DNA from 3 places in the Paenibacillus tundrae genome. Region 3 is predicted to be linked to each of the others. Evidence: riboswitches for the same ligand, from Rfam matches in the RefSeq annotation. Region 3 holds a riboswitch; each other region holds the start of a gene.

What was found. Region 3 has a riboswitch for thiamine pyrophosphate ahead of thiC (phosphomethylpyrimidine synthase ThiC). Riboswitches for the same ligand answer to the same signal wherever they lie in the genome.
Region 1: another riboswitch for thiamine pyrophosphate. It lies ahead of thiM (hydroxyethylthiazole kinase); the one in region 3 lies ahead of thiC (phosphomethylpyrimidine synthase ThiC).
Region 2: another riboswitch for thiamine pyrophosphate. It lies ahead of V6W81_RS17330 (thiamine phosphate synthase); the one in region 3 lies ahead of thiC (phosphomethylpyrimidine synthase ThiC).

Annotation. Positions count from the first base shown of each region.
Region 1 is NZ_CP145605.1:953,964-958,991, reverse strand. Features, by position in the region: gene V6W81_RS04245 (radical SAM/SPASM domain-containing protein) at 155-1,030, opposite strand; TPP riboswitch at 1,301-1,401, shown strand; gene thiM (hydroxyethylthiazole kinase) at 1,629-2,453, shown strand; gene thiD (bifunctional hydroxymethylpyrimidine kinase/phosphomethylpyrimidine kinase) at 2,444-3,253, shown strand; gene thiE (thiamine phosphate synthase) at 3,253-3,918, shown strand; gene V6W81_RS04225 (MerR family transcriptional regulator) at 4,517-5,028, shown strand, end outside.
Region 2 is NZ_CP145605.1:3,874,371-3,879,398, reverse strand. Features, by position in the region: gene V6W81_RS17340 (hypothetical protein) at 1-339, shown strand, start outside; gene abc-f (ribosomal protection-like ABC-F family protein) at 463-2,013, shown strand; TPP riboswitch at 2,090-2,199, shown strand; gene V6W81_RS17330 (thiamine phosphate synthase) at 2,420-3,076, shown strand; gene thiO (glycine oxidase ThiO) at 3,096-4,328, shown strand; gene thiS (sulfur carrier protein ThiS) at 4,325-4,528, shown strand; gene V6W81_RS17315 (thiazole synthase) at 4,532-5,028, shown strand, end outside.
Region 3 is NZ_CP145605.1:720,840-725,867, forward strand. Features, by position in the region: gene V6W81_RS03310 (alpha/beta hydrolase) at 1-911, opposite strand, end outside; gene V6W81_RS03315 (IclR family transcriptional regulator) at 1,256-1,999, shown strand; TPP riboswitch at 2,170-2,283, shown strand; gene thiC (phosphomethylpyrimidine synthase ThiC) at 2,697-4,454, shown strand; gene V6W81_RS03325 (hypothetical protein) at 4,549-4,692, opposite strand; gene V6W81_RS03330 (hypothetical protein) at 5,004-5,028, opposite strand, start outside.

The sequences.
Region 1 (5,028 bases), 230 kb from region 3:
AATACCCAGGCAGTATGCTATTCTGAACTTCGAATATGCTCTATTTAGGGCAGATGAACAAATGAACATTGTGCAAAAACAGCAAAAAATCACGCCATCTGTAACCAGATAACGTGATCTCAATTGGACTATTTGTTATGTCTAACGATGCTAACTATGCGCCAAACCGCTGGCGGTACCCACACTTGCGGCACAATTCTTCAACGGCCTGCCTCTTCGAGAATCCATAAAATAAGTTATTGGCTCGTTCCCCATCAACGATCTCCGAGAATGACTTCTCATGTACGTTGCCTAAGTTAATTACACCTTCGCCATCCAGGCAACACGGTACAACCGTGCCATCCACCAAAACGGCTGCTTGACTACGAAGTGCGTGACAGAAGCCTTTGCCATCATCCTCTGGTGCATCCAAGCTTGGCCACTGGAATTCATGATCTTGATTGAGGTATACATTCGGAGCGATTTTGACACCGCTACCTGGTACGACCTTTTCTTCGATCCGAAAATCCAAGTCGAACTCCCGCTCCAACACCTCAAGCGTTTCCCGGTTTCGGTTCATCTGAGCATTCGTAAAGTTATCCTGTGTCAGGTTCCATAGTCGGAATGAAATGATAACATTATGTTTCACCGCTTCACGAACAAAGGTCAACACATTATTCAAATAGCCTTCGCGGTCTGTCGAGCCTTCATGTCCGTCGAAGCTGTGCAAGGAAAAGTTCATCTGACGTAACGCTGGCTTACCTAGCAGCTTATGCTGTGTCTTGGGCAGCAACGTACCATTGGTCGTGATATTAACCTTGAACCCCTTCTCGTGTGCAGAATCCAGCAGCAGATCGATTTTGGGATGCAGTAACGGCTCACCTTTGACGTGAAGATATATGTGTTTGGTATGAGGCTTAATCTGATCCAGTATATTATTAAAGACGTCAGGGTCAATGAAATTTTTGGCACGCTTGGTCTGCGGACAGAAGCTGCACGCCAAGTTACAGATGCTTGTAATTTCGATGTAGACTTTCTTGAATGTTTTCAACTCGGATCCCCATTCTTCTCCGGAGGGAAAGCGTCCCACCTTCATTTGGTGATATAACGATAACACTTTCACTAGTTCGTGATTAAAGTGTTCTTTTGGAACAACCTCTATTATATCGGGTTAGGAAGTAGGGAACAACAACGTTTCAGATCAGATTCCTGCTGCTCAGCGGAAGCAGAAATCTGGCACATCCCTTCTTTACATCTGACTTGCATGTGATATATGCTGGAGCTATAAATACCTGTTCAAAAAGTACTAAAACTGAATATAGCAATGCACTGGGGGAGCCTGACGGCTGAGACGAATGAACTTTCGGACCCTTTGAACCTGATCTGGATCATACCAGCGGAGGGAAGTGGAGCGGCCTTTCAATAAACATCATGCGTTTCATCATACAGAATATGGATGATGAAAACCAATTGCGAATTGAATCTTCAGCCCCACTCATTTCTCCGGAAATGGGCGGGGCTTTTTGCATTTTTCAGGATAAAAAATGAGTCATCGCAGATCAGAATATAGCATTTCTCAGCCGCTTGCCTACATGTAATTCTGGGAAAATGCCAGTGAGTTATGAAAATGAATTTATGGAGGAAAACAGATGTCTTACTTGGAACGTATACGCACTCAAAATCCGTTAGTGCACAATATCACCAACATTGTGGTAGCTCCCTTTGTAGCCAATGGCTTGCTTGCACTTGGAGCATCACCTTTTATGGCTTATGCACACGAGGAGGTTGCCGATGTTGCGAAAATGTCCGGCGCGGTTGTCCTCAACATTGGCACACTTAATACAGATGTTGTGCAGTCCATCATGCTCGCTGGTATATCTGCCAACGCCCATCAAGTCCCTGTCGTGCTTGATCCTGTTGGCGCTGGTGCCACATCTTATCGCTCTGAGCAGGTTCAGATGCTCGTTCGTGAGCTACGTCTCACGATCTTGCGTGGCAATGTGGCAGAAGTCGCCAATGTTATTGGTGAGCACTGGAATAGCAAAGGTGTAGATGCTGGACAAGGTGAAGGAGATCGAATCGGAATAGCTGAGCGTGCAGCTCAAAAGTTAAACTGTATCGTTGTGATCACGGGTCGCGAAGATGTCATTACGAATGGACATCTGACCTATCTCGTGAGCAACGGTCACGTCCTCTTAACTCAAGTTACCGGTGCGGGATGTCTGCTCAGTGCTGTAATTGGCGCATTTGCAGCTGTGGCGACTGACGACAAGGAGCGTCTGGATAGTGTGGTAGAAGCTCTCGCCTTCTACGGTGTTGCTGCTGAGATGGCTGCAGATCGTACGGAAAGCCAGGGCCCTGGCAGTTTCCAGATCGAGCTATTGAACCAACTGGGCCATGTATCCCCATCTGTACTACAGCAACGTGCTCTTATTCGCCACATCCATGGAGGTGAAGATACACCATGCGTATAGCTCAGGCTCTAACAATCGCTGGATCGGACAATGGCGGCGGTGCTGGAATTCAAGCCGATCTCAAAACCTTTCAAGAACTTGGTGTATATGGTATGACCGTCATTACTGCCATTGCAGCGCAGAATACAACAGGAGTTCAGGGTGTATTTCCGATTTCGTATGAAGGGATAGCCCAACAGCTCGATTCGACCGGAGACGACTTCAAGCCTAATGCGGTGAAAACAGGTATGCTCTACAGTACGGAAACTATTCAATTGGTTGCCGAGAAATGGCGCCATTATGAATGGTCTAATCTGGTCATTGATCCCGTTATGGTAGCCAAGGGCGGCGCACCGCTGCTTCAGCAGCAGGCTATTCAGACACTGATTACGGAGCTGATCCCGCATGCACAGATCACCACGCCAAATATTCCTGAAGCTGAACTGCTGACAGACATGTCCATTCGAAATTTAAGTGAACGGGAAGAGGCAGCCCGACGCCTTGTGCAGATGGGCTCTGCGTATGCCTTGATCAAAGGCGGCCATGATACGGGCGGCATGATTGTCGATGTACTCTATGATGGGCAGTCCTTTCACTATCTGGAGAATATTCGAATTGTGACCCCTCATACTCACGGAACAGGCTGTACGTATTCTGCCGCCATTACGGCTGAACTGGCGAAAGGTTCGTCCGTTCTGGCTGCCGTCACGACTGCGCGAGCATTCATTCAGGCAGCCATTGAAGATGAGCTAGGCATTGGCGCTGGGCATGGGCCGACGAATCATTTTGCGTATCAGCGCAGGCAGCGAGGTGGGCAGTGATGCATGAGCTGAATGCAGACGCGGTGCGACGCGCAATGCAAGTGTATTTGGTGATGGGTAGCGTGAATACCACGCAAGACCCTGTGGAGGTGCTGCGCCAGGCGATTGCTGGCGGCATTACGCTGTTCCAGTTCCGGGAAAAAGGAACTGGTGCCCTGGTTGGCGAAGCCCGCCTAGCTCTAGCATGGCGGCTTCGCGAGGTGTGCAGCCAGCACGGAATACCGTTCATCGTGAACGATGATGTGGAGCTGGCTGTAGCTGTGGAGGCCGACGGTGTACATGTCGGCCAAGACGATGCGGACGCGGCGCTTGTACGCGCCCGCATGGGAGCTGGGCGGATGCTTGGCGTATCCGCCCACTCCGTGAAGGAAGCCCGCCGTGCGGTGCAGGCGGGCGCCGACTATCTTGGCGTCGGGCCAATGTACCCGACGCGCTCCAAAGCGGATGCCCATGCTGTGCTGGGCCCCGCAGGGGTTGCGGAACTGCGCGCCGCAGGCATCGCAGTTCCGGTGGTGGGTATCGGCGGCATTACGCCCGATACCACGGCCGCCGTGATGGCGGCTGGAGCCGACGGCGTAGCCGTCATCTCCGCCATTGCGGGCGCGGCCGACGTGCGCGCAGCGGCTGCGCAGTTCGCTGCGGCGGTGCGTGGGATGCTGGCGTAGCCATGCACCCCTGCACCGCGGCAACCCCGCCGGGGCGCAGGGTTTATATGCTGAGCCTGTCCGTCGCATGTACATCCTTTAGCTTTATTGCATTATGAATCATGGATTAAGCATTACGCATTATGAACTATGTAACTTTTACACACCTTAACCTCCGACACAGTTAGATATACCCCAGAAAACTCCGCATTGAATTTACGCTTGAATTCAAAGACTTCATTTGCATCAATATTAGCAAGATTGTCTATACCTATAATGTTGAAGCCACCTCATTTATGTTCACAAACCGTCTGTGAATATTTGTCTACGAATATTACTTTCGGTAACAGTTCACGATCATTGATTAGTATGGCGTAACGATTCACACCCCTACATATAAAATATGATACAACGGTCGGATTGTGATCCTGTATGCTTCTTGTTTTCTTCTTGTTTTCTTCCTGTTTGCTTCCTCTCGGCTTCCTATCATTCACTTCAGTTTCTCCATCCTACTGTGCTTCTCATTAAAAGTTAGTTTAGGTGCTACATTCAAAGTTGACAGGGTTGACTCTCACGTAACGTGACACTGTACAATCGGTGATGTAAGGAGGTTGGAACCATGGCCATGAAGGTAAAAGAAGTCGCCGAGCTCGCCTCGATCAGTGTGCGCACACTGCATCACTATGATGAGATTGGTTTGTTAACACCGGATGAAGTCACTACAGCAGGGTATCGACTCTATTCAGATGCCAATATAGACATGCTGCAGCAGATATTATTTTTCAAAGAACTCGACTTCTCACTGAAAGATATCAAAGACATCATAAATAGCCCTTCCTTCAACCGGGAGGAAGCACTTCAGATGCACCGCCAGATCCTTATGGAGAAAAGAGAACGATTAGACCGTATGATTGCCACCATTGATAAAAGTGTTCTGCATATGAGAGGAGACATCGATATGACAACGAAGGAACAATTTGAAGGTTTTAACTTCAAGGAGAACCCATATGAACAGGAAGCGCGTCAGCGCTGGGGAAATAAAGCCGTAGACCAGGCGAATGAAAAGTTACAACGCTCATCACCCAACGAACAAAAGGCAATGTCAGATCAGATGAATAGCATTTTTACTCA
Region 2 (5,028 bases), 3.2 Mb from region 3:
GAATTTGCACGTAGAAATGGTATCTCTTATACGTTTACGTTGCCTCTAATCCCGCAAGAGGATTGGTATAATTCAATTAATGATACAGGCATTATGGCGTTTATCCAAGGTATACCTGTAGGAGATCAAAAAGTTAATAATTATGCTATTGGTGGAGGCAGGCTTGTAAAGAAGACGGCTGTGGTCGGAGGAGTAGATCCAGCAACTGGAGTTAAATATTACTATCCGTCTACATGTAACTATGGTTTTAGAGCCGAAGAGGTCTTTGGTGACGGAAAACAAGCTGCTGCACAAGGTTATTTTGAGCGTAATTGTTATGTCAGCGGGCAAGCTCCATAAGTGAAAAAGTTTGCAAGAAGACATTACTTTCAGAAAAGACAGGTACGTGCTAGAATAGGTCTTTGGTACAATGTCTAAATTAGTGATCAAGTAATGTCAAATAGATAGGAGCAACCTCATCTTATGAGTTTATTGTCAGTTGAGAACGTTAGTCACAATTTTGGAGACCGCACATTATTTAAAAATGTATCCTTTCGTTTACTGTCAGGTGAGCGAGTAGGTCTTGTTGGAGCAAATGGTGTAGGCAAATCCACGCTAATGAATATTTTGACCGGAAAATTGCTTAAAGATAGCGGCAAAGTTGAATGGACACCTAAAGTTCGTTATGGATATTTGGATCAGCATACCAAGCTAACGCCAGGTAAAACGATCCGGGATGTGCTGAAGGATGCATTCTTACCACTACTTGAATTAGAAAAAGAAATGATGGCAATTACAGATCAGATGGCTGATGCTGACCCTGAGCAATTGGAACAGTTGCTTGAAGAAATGGGTGACATCCAAGAACAGTTGGAGCAGGGCGATTTTTATTTGATCGATGTGAAGGTAGAAGAGATGGCTAACGGTCTGGGTCTGTCCGTCATTGGACTTGATCGTGACGTTGCTTCACTAAGTGGGGGTCAGCGTACCAAGGTGCTCCTGGCTAAGCTTCTCTTGGAGAAGCCTACAGCGCTTCTGCTCGATGAACCTACGAACTATCTGGATGTTGAGCATATTGAATGGCTGACCCGGTATTTGAAGGATTACCCGTATGCTTTTATTTTGATCTCCCATGATACAGAGTTCATGAACGAAGTAGTTAACGTGATCTACCACTTGGAATTTGCCAAGTTGACAAGATACGCAGCGAACTACAACAAGTTTCTTGAGATGGCCGATATGCAGAAAGCACAGCATATTGATGCTTATGAGAAGCAACAGGAGTATATCAAAAAGCAGGAAGACTTCATCCAGCGGAATAAAGCACGTGCTTCTACGTCAGGTCGTGCGAAGAGCCGTGAGAAGCAATTGGGTAAAATTGAACGGATTGATCGTCCGGATGAGGCAGCCAAACCTACTTTCAAATTCAAAGATGCTCGTGCCAGCAGTAAAACGGTGTTTGAGGGCATTGATTTTGAAATTGGATATTCTCATGCTTTATTACCTAAAATGACGATGACCATTGAACGTGGAGAGAAAATTGCTATTGTTGGTTGTAACGGTGTAGGTAAATCTACACTACTCAAAACGATTCTTGGTAAAATTCCACCAATCAGCGGCAAAACATTTTTGGGAGATTATCTGGAAACGGCTTATTTCGAGCAGGAGGTACGGGCGGGAAATATCACTCCAATCGAGGATGTATGGAATGAATTTTCGCATCTGACCCAGAATGAGGTTAGGGGACATCTTGCACGTTGTGGATTAAAAAACGAACATATTACTCGTCCACTTAACATGCTAAGTGGTGGAGAACAAGCAAAAGTGCGTTTGTGCAAGTTGTTAATGCGCGAGAGTAACTGGATTTTGTTCGATGAGCCGACCAATCACCTTGATGTAACAGCCAAAGCTGAACTGAAGCGCGCCCTGCAGGAATTTAAGGGTACAGTACTTCTCGTATCTCACGAACCTGATTTCTACGAGGATTGGGTTACAAAGACGTGGGATGTTGAAGCTTGGTCTGAGAAAAATTAGTCTACGTAGCCGAACAGGATTCAGAAATCTTCGGTGACAAAAAAAGGACTCTATGGTAATATAGGCTACAACTTCATATGAACACTAGGGGGGCCGCACGATGCGGCTGAGATGGAAGAATGCGATTCCGGACCCTTTGCACCTGATCTGGATCATACCAGCGTAGGGAAGTGGCGCGTTTTCGTTTATTAGAAACAGTACTCTGCATGAATAAGGTAGATGCTTGTTTCTGAGAGAACAGCATGTTGTTTCTATGAGATTTTGCAATGGGGCTAACCGTTGCATGCATAGAACCTCTGTGGTCGTTCAACACTTTATTAAACGAATCAAAGCATATATTTCGCAGCCACTCCCCTACGGGAGTGGCTTTTTTGTTATGTCATTGGTCAAGAGAGGAGGTTATCGTTTGGTAATTACAGAAGAGCATGACTCCGATGTCACAGCTTCTTTTGAGCTGCATGTCATTTCTCAAGGCGTAGGGAATTTGCACAACTTTGTGAGTATATCGAAGGATATATGGCCATGGGTGGACTATATTCATATTCGAGAAAAACAAAAGTCACCTGAGCAGCGTAGGGAGTGGGCAAACAAACTGCATCAATCAGGGGTTCCTCATCATCGTATTGTAGTCAATGGTGTGCTTGAAGTGGGTCAAGATGAAGGGTTCACAGGTGTGCATTGGGGTCAGGCAGATTTCTCACAAAGCACGACAAGATCTATAGGGGATATGCGAAAGCGAATTCGCATCGGTGTGTCCGTTCATTCTGTAGATGAAGCTAAGGCTGCTGAGCAACAGGGCGTAGACTATGTTTTTTTCGGTCATATCTATGACTCAAATAGTAAACCAGGAATCAAACCCAGAGGACTGAAGCTGCTTGCTGAAGTATGCGCCACAGTGAACGTTCCAGTAATTGCAATTGGTGGCATTGGGATCGAGCATGTTCGTGATCTTCGCAATGTAGGAGCGAGAGGCTTAGCGGTCATATCGCATATCTGGGCGAGTGAGCATCCAATCCAAGCGGTTAGTGCACTAAAACAGGCGATTGTGGAATCGGAAGGTTAATCTTGAGCAAGGAGATGAGATGGTGAACGATGGAGCGAGAGTTCGAAGCCGCAGTAGTAACCGGGATTTACGTAAAACTTTGTCCCTCAGTAGAACCAAAGCTGGAATCCACGACAAACTTCATGCAGAAACGATTGTGATTGGTGGGGGCGTGATTGGTTGTGCAATCGCTTATGAGCTTGCAGCACGAGGACAAGATGTTCTTCTGCTTGAACGTGCGCGGATCGCTGAGGGTGCATCTTGTGCAGCAGCTGGCATGATTGCAGCAGATAGTGAGCATTTTTCTTCACCGATGATGTTGAACCTGGCAACCATGAGCAGACAGCTACTGCATGAGCAGTATGAACAATTGAGCTCCCTGAGTGAGATGCATATTGGATATCAACAAAATGGTTTTATTACTCCTGTACGTTTGGAAAAAGATTTAAGCCGCGATTCCACTGTTACAGCACCACGATCAATCGCTTCTGAAATTTGGTGGGATGAAATCACGGTACAACAAGAGGCTCCATGGTTAAGCAAAGATATTTATGGTGCCTACTATCGACCGTTGGAATGTGACGTTCTACCTGTTAATTTGACTCAAGCTTATGCAAAATCAGCTCAGGCACTCGGAGCACGGATTATTGAAGGTGTGCATCATGTTAGTCTTCGAGTGGATGCAAACGGAGTACAAGGCGTGGAAACTTCAATTGGAACGATGACATGTCGCAATGTCATTGTTGCTAATGGTTTGCAAGGGGAAGTGTTAATGAAGCAGGCTGGGCTTCAATTGCCGACTATGCCTGTCAAAGGCGAAATTGCAGCAGTGCAGTTCTCGGATCATTCTAGACAACTTGCCCCAGACAAAACGGTATACGCAGAGGACATTTATATCGTTCCTAAGGCCAATGGAGAAGTATGGATTGGTGCGACCGTTTTACCGGGAGAATCTGATCTACATGTCTCAGCTGCCGGGTTGCAAAAACTGCTTGAACGTGCTGCCAGCTGGGTACCTGGCATTGGAGAAGCTCAGTTTGTACGGACATGGGCCGGAGTAAGGCCTTCAACACCCGATGGATTACCTTACCTAGGCGCATGTGAGAGCATACCAGGTTTGTATACAGCTTTTGGACATCATCGCAACGGAATCTTGTTAAGTGCCGTAACGGGTAGCTTACTCGCTGATTTTATTGAAGGTAAATCTTCTGAGGAACTGAATGTGCAGGGTTGTCGTCCAGAACGCTTTAATAAAAGGGGGATCTTGCATTGAATATTATAATCAATGGTCAACGAATGGAGATTGAAGACCGTTTGAACCGTGTAGATAAACTGCTGCACTCATTTGATCTTCATGTGAAAACAGTGGTTGTTGAGTTGAATCGTCAGATTCTTACCCGTGAACATCATGAGACGACCCATTTAAAAGATGGGGATCGGGTTGAAATTGTACATTTTGTAGGAGGGGGTTAAGTGATGTTGAAAATTGGGGAACATGACTTTCAGTCTAGATTATTGTTGGGTACAGGTAAATTTGACGATTTAGAGGTGCAGTCTCAGGCAATTGAAGCCTCTGGTACAGAGGTACTTACGTTTGCTGTGAGACGCCTTAACCTTGAAGAGCGTAACAAAAAGCATTTTCTCGATATGGTAGATTTGGATCGCTACACCTTGCTGCCTAACACAGCGGGCGCTTCTACGGCAGAAGAAGCTGTTCGGATTGCTGAACTCGCCCGTGCTTCCGGACTTTGTGATATGATAAAAGTAGAAGTGATTGGCGATGGAATTACTCTGTTACCAGACCCGATTGAAACGTATAAAGCCTGTGAGATGCTGCTACATAAAGGCTTTACGGTTCTTCCTTATATATCTGATGATGTAATCTTGGCGAAAAGGCTTCAGTTACTTGGCGTACACGCTGTGATGCCTGGGGCTTCACCCATTGGGTCAGGCAAGGGGATCATGAATCCATA
Region 3 (5,028 bases):
TGATGGGCTCCGTCCACGATCCATTCCTCTGAATTTGCATTGGTCTGATTGGCGGCGAGCAGCTCCGCGATTGGATAAGGCGCCTTCTCATCTTCCGTACCGTGAATGAAGAAAATCGGAAAAGGATAATCCTCTTTTTTGACCTCTTGATACGGAATTTGCTGTAATCCAGTGCCGTTCAGAACCGGGAACAACAGCTTCATAATCTCAAGTGTAGGTTGGCGTGGCAGATTGATCTGATTATGAATGTTGTGATACAACGTATCTGGTTCAAGTAAGAAGGTACTGTCCAGAATCATCGCATCGACATCCTCGGTGAGAAGGCCTGTCTGTAATGCGGTGCCCGCACCCATGGAGAATCCCCATACGACGAGCTCCTCAGCCCCTCGTTGCTTGGCCGTTTGAATGGCACCTAGCAATTGTTGAGATTCCGCTTTGCCGCCTGTAGCGACAGCCTTGTTTACCTGAGAAGCAAAACCATAATCGAACATAATGACGTTAAATCCAAGTTGGTGCGCATAATGGGCAAGGTCATACATCGGAACCCAAGTTTCCTCACGGTTGGCACCATAGCCATGACTGAAGATGATCGTTTTGTTCACATCTTTGTCGGCCGGAATATACCAGCCCTGCATCGTTCGGCTTCCATCTGCCGCAGGGAACGTAATGTCTTCATACTTCATGTTCCTCGCTTGCATCGGATTAGAGAAGACAGGGGCTACCGTTGGGTTGGATAAAACCCAGGCAATGTAACCGTGTAGTGCAATGAAACAAAAGAGTAGAAAAAATACCACGGAGAGCAGCAACGCTACGATAATATGCTTGAACCGAATTAGCCTTGGCGATAACGAAGTAGGCAGATCGGACACTTTCGTTTGCAGCGGGGCTTCGCTCTGGGATGTCGAATACATGATTGCCCCTCCTTATAAATTCAGATGAAATTGAGGATAACAACGAGAACCATTCAGCTCATATACGTAGTTCCTAAGTCGCAGGAACGGATGATACAAATGCACAATATATCTTTATCGTATGTTCCTATATAACCAAAGTCAATTGATTGGCAGCATTTGTTACGCAATTGTTATATAGTTCTGAGAGGATCTGGTTAACATTTCCTAAGTGTACAAATCGCGGGAAATTCAGTCTTATAAAAAGGAGAATTTTGCCCCATTTTAGTTTACAGATGAGATCGTTTCTCATATAATTTATGTAACCAAGTTTCATGTGATGAAACATGAGGAGGCTTAGTGTCATGGAAGACCGCAAGTTGACCGTCAGGGCTGTGGAACGAGCCTTGGATATATTATTGTGCTTCACAACGCGGAGTGATCTGGGGCTTACCGAGATTGCCAGCCAGATTGGTCTGCACAAAAGCACGGTTCACCGGCTGATGGCAACCTTGGAAGAACGTGGATTTGTCATCCGGGATGCAGCTACCGAGAAGTATCGGCTTGGTATCCGGATCTGGGAGCTATCTGCTCATATGTCCCGTAGTGATGACCCAGCTATCCTTCTTCTACCTGCGATGGAGCGACTGAGAGATCGACTCGGGGAGACGGTTAGCTTGTATTTGCGGGATGGCAGTGAACGGATTCGGATTCAGGCTGTTCAGAGCGATCAGGCTATACGGCGTGTAGCTCCTGTTGGTGTGCGCCTTCCTTTATCCGTAGGAGCTTCCAGTAAGGTGCTGATGGCCTTTGCAACGGAAGAGGATCGTGAGGAACTGATGAATGGGCCGGAGTGGCCTGTCTTTATCGATCCTAAGGTCTATCTAGCGCAGATGAAGGATATTCTGGAGCATGGTTATGCAACGAGCTATGAGGAGCGTGAACCGGGAGCTGCGGCGGTATCTGTACCGATTATGGATCGCAAAGGCCAAATTGCTGCCGCATTGTCTGTATCAGGGCCTGTCAGCCGTCTATCACAAGAGACATTACATGAGTATGCGCCGGTGTTGAAGGAAGCAGCTGCTCAGATGGGCTTGATGTTATCTTAACGAGTTTGTTCAACCACAAGGCTCTTATGGAACATATATGTCATGATGAATCTGCTGATTCTGGAACATAAAGGTTGTTTTTCCTTCTCGGTTGAGCTATCCTGATATGGACAGCCCAGCGGGGCTTGATGAATTGAATATGACACTGCGGTATACTTGCCGCAACTTGTTAACGTTACTAGGGGAGTCCGAATTGTCCGGACTGAGACGGAATCGCATGAGATTCTGGACCCTTTGCACCTGATCTGGATCATACCAGCGTAGGGAAGTAATCGGCCAATTAACCATGAACATCAATGGGATGTAACGTATGGCTGGACTCGATTAGAGTTCGGTAGTCGGCACATCATTGGTGATGGACATAGCCGGTTCCCTCGGGAACCGGCTTTTTTATATACAGTGAGCAGAGACAGAATCTAGCTTGAGAGTTACTTTCGATGAAAGAACCGAGGCTGGAATCTGTTATGGAATCTATTCAAATGAGCTCGGTGAATGAATCGTTCTCTGCCGTATGATGTCTTACTGTATATTGTCTCTCTAGGGAAGGTTGTCATTGCTCCTTGTATGGATGGTCTCCAGGTTAGATGCGCCCGCATGGAAATGAAGTGATGCAGTCGTGAAGACCAATGAGGAGGAGACAAAGACGATGAGTACAGGACAACCGATGATGGGACAAGGCAATACAGAAGAAACACAGATGGCAAAAGAAACAGGTACGGCGGGAGGGGTTCAACCCTTCCCCGGTAGCCGCAAAGTATACATTCAGGGCTCACGTCCGGACATTGCTGTGCCTGAGCGTGAAATAGCCCTTCATGACACGAGTACTCCCCAAGGGGTGGAGCATAATGAGCCGCTGCGTGTGTACGATACGAGCGGCCCGATGACCGACCCTGATTTTCACGCAGATATCCGGGCAGGGCTACCGGCATTGCGCACGCGCTGGATTACGGAACGTGAGGATGTGGAGGCTTATGCAGGGCGTACGGTGAAACCGGAAGATAACGGACTGAAGGCGGGGAGCAGAAGAACCGGGGCTGAAGCCTACCCAGGCTTGCGTGGAAAGCCGCTGCGTGCTCAGGCTGGACGCTGTGTAACGCAGATGCACTATGCACGCCAGGGCATCATTACGCCAGAGATGGAGTTTGCCGCGATTCGTGAGGGAGTAGAGCCGGAGTTTGTGCGACAAGAACTGGCCAGTGGCCGAGCGATTCTACCATCCAACATCAATCATCCAGAAAGTGAGCCGATGTTGATTGGTCGTCATTTTCATGTGAAGATCAACGCGAATATCGGGAATTCTGCTGTCTCTTCCTCCATCGAAGAAGAAGTGGAGAAAATGACCTGGGCTGTACGCTGGGGCTCGGATACCGTTATGGATCTCTCTACAGGCAAGGATATCCATACCACGCGGGAATGGATCATTCGTAATTCTCCGGTACCGATCGGAACTGTGCCACTCTATCAGGCGCTGGAGAAGGTCAATGGGGAAGCAGAAGCACTAACGTGGGAATTGTACCGAGACACACTCATTGAGCAGGCAGAGCAGGGCGTAGACTATTTCACCATCCATGCAGGTGTCTTGCTGCGCTATATCCCGATGACAGCCAAACGCATGACAGGCATTGTGTCTCGGGGTGGATCTATTATGGCGGCATGGTGTCTGGCGCATCATCAAGAGAACTTTTTGTATACGCATTTTGAAGAGATATGTGAAATTATGAAAAGGTATGATGTGGCATTCTCGCTTGGAGATGGACTGCGTCCGGGGAGTATCTATGATGCCAATGACGAAGCTCAGATGGCAGAGCTGGCTACGCTGGGCGAGTTAACGCAGATTGCATGGAAGCATGATGTACAGGTGATGATTGAAGGACCAGGGCATGTGCCGATGCACAAAATTAAAGAGAATGTGGATTTACAGATGGAAATCTGTAAAGAGGCTCCGTTCTATACTCTGGGACCCCTGACAACGGACATTGCTCCAGGTTATGATCACATTACTTCAGCTATTGGAGCAGCGATGATTGGCTGGTTCGGGACATCCATGCTCTGTTATGTTACACCAAAAGAACATTTGGGGCTGCCTAACAAGGATGATGTACGCGAGGGTGTCATTGCTTATAAGATTGCAGCCCATGCCGCTGACCTAGCTAAAGGTCACCCACGAGCTCAACGCCGAGATGATGCACTGTCCAAGGCTAGATTCGAGTTCCGTTGGCGTGACCAGTTCAACCTGTCGCTTGACCCTGAACGGGCGCTCTCTTACCATGACGAGACATTGCCTGCTGAGGGAGCTAAGGAAGCCCATTTCTGCTCGATGTGTGGGCCGAAGTTCTGTAGTATGCGAATTACGCAGGATATTCGTGCATTTGCCGCAGACAAGGGGTTGTCCGAGCAGGAGGCAGTTGCTGCGGGAATGCAGGCGAAGGCTGAAGAATATCGGACACGTTCCTAAGAAAATTCGGAGATGACAGGCTTCCATAGCTTTAATATGAAAAAATGTTTAATGTTTTGAAAGGCCGAATTCCAATTCAACGTAACGTTTGGGTTCAATCCAACTTACGCCAAATCTGAAATAGGATGCCTGCGATGACAAACAGAACCCCGTCAGACAGCTTAAGATTACCAGCATGCAGAAGTGCAGAACAGATCATACCTACTATGAACAAGATAAGAGTATATAAAAATCGCATTACTTATTCACCTCTCTCGTTAATTAAAATGTGTAAAAGAGAACGATTTTTAAATCGTTCTCTTTTGTGAATTTAATTTTATATATTTTATTTTAGCTCAAACATATAAAATATTTATTAATAAGGGACTTATTAATAATAAAAATTCTTAAATACACCTCTGGAATCATTATCAGCTGAGCCTGAGAAACTAACTTCCAGAGCCCAAAACCTATGGAAATTTATTATTATAAGTTATACATATTAATATGGAATAGACTAGATATAAAAAGTATAAAACTAATGCCCTAATCTACTCCCCATTCCAACATTCAATGCGGTGCTATGCCTAGCTTC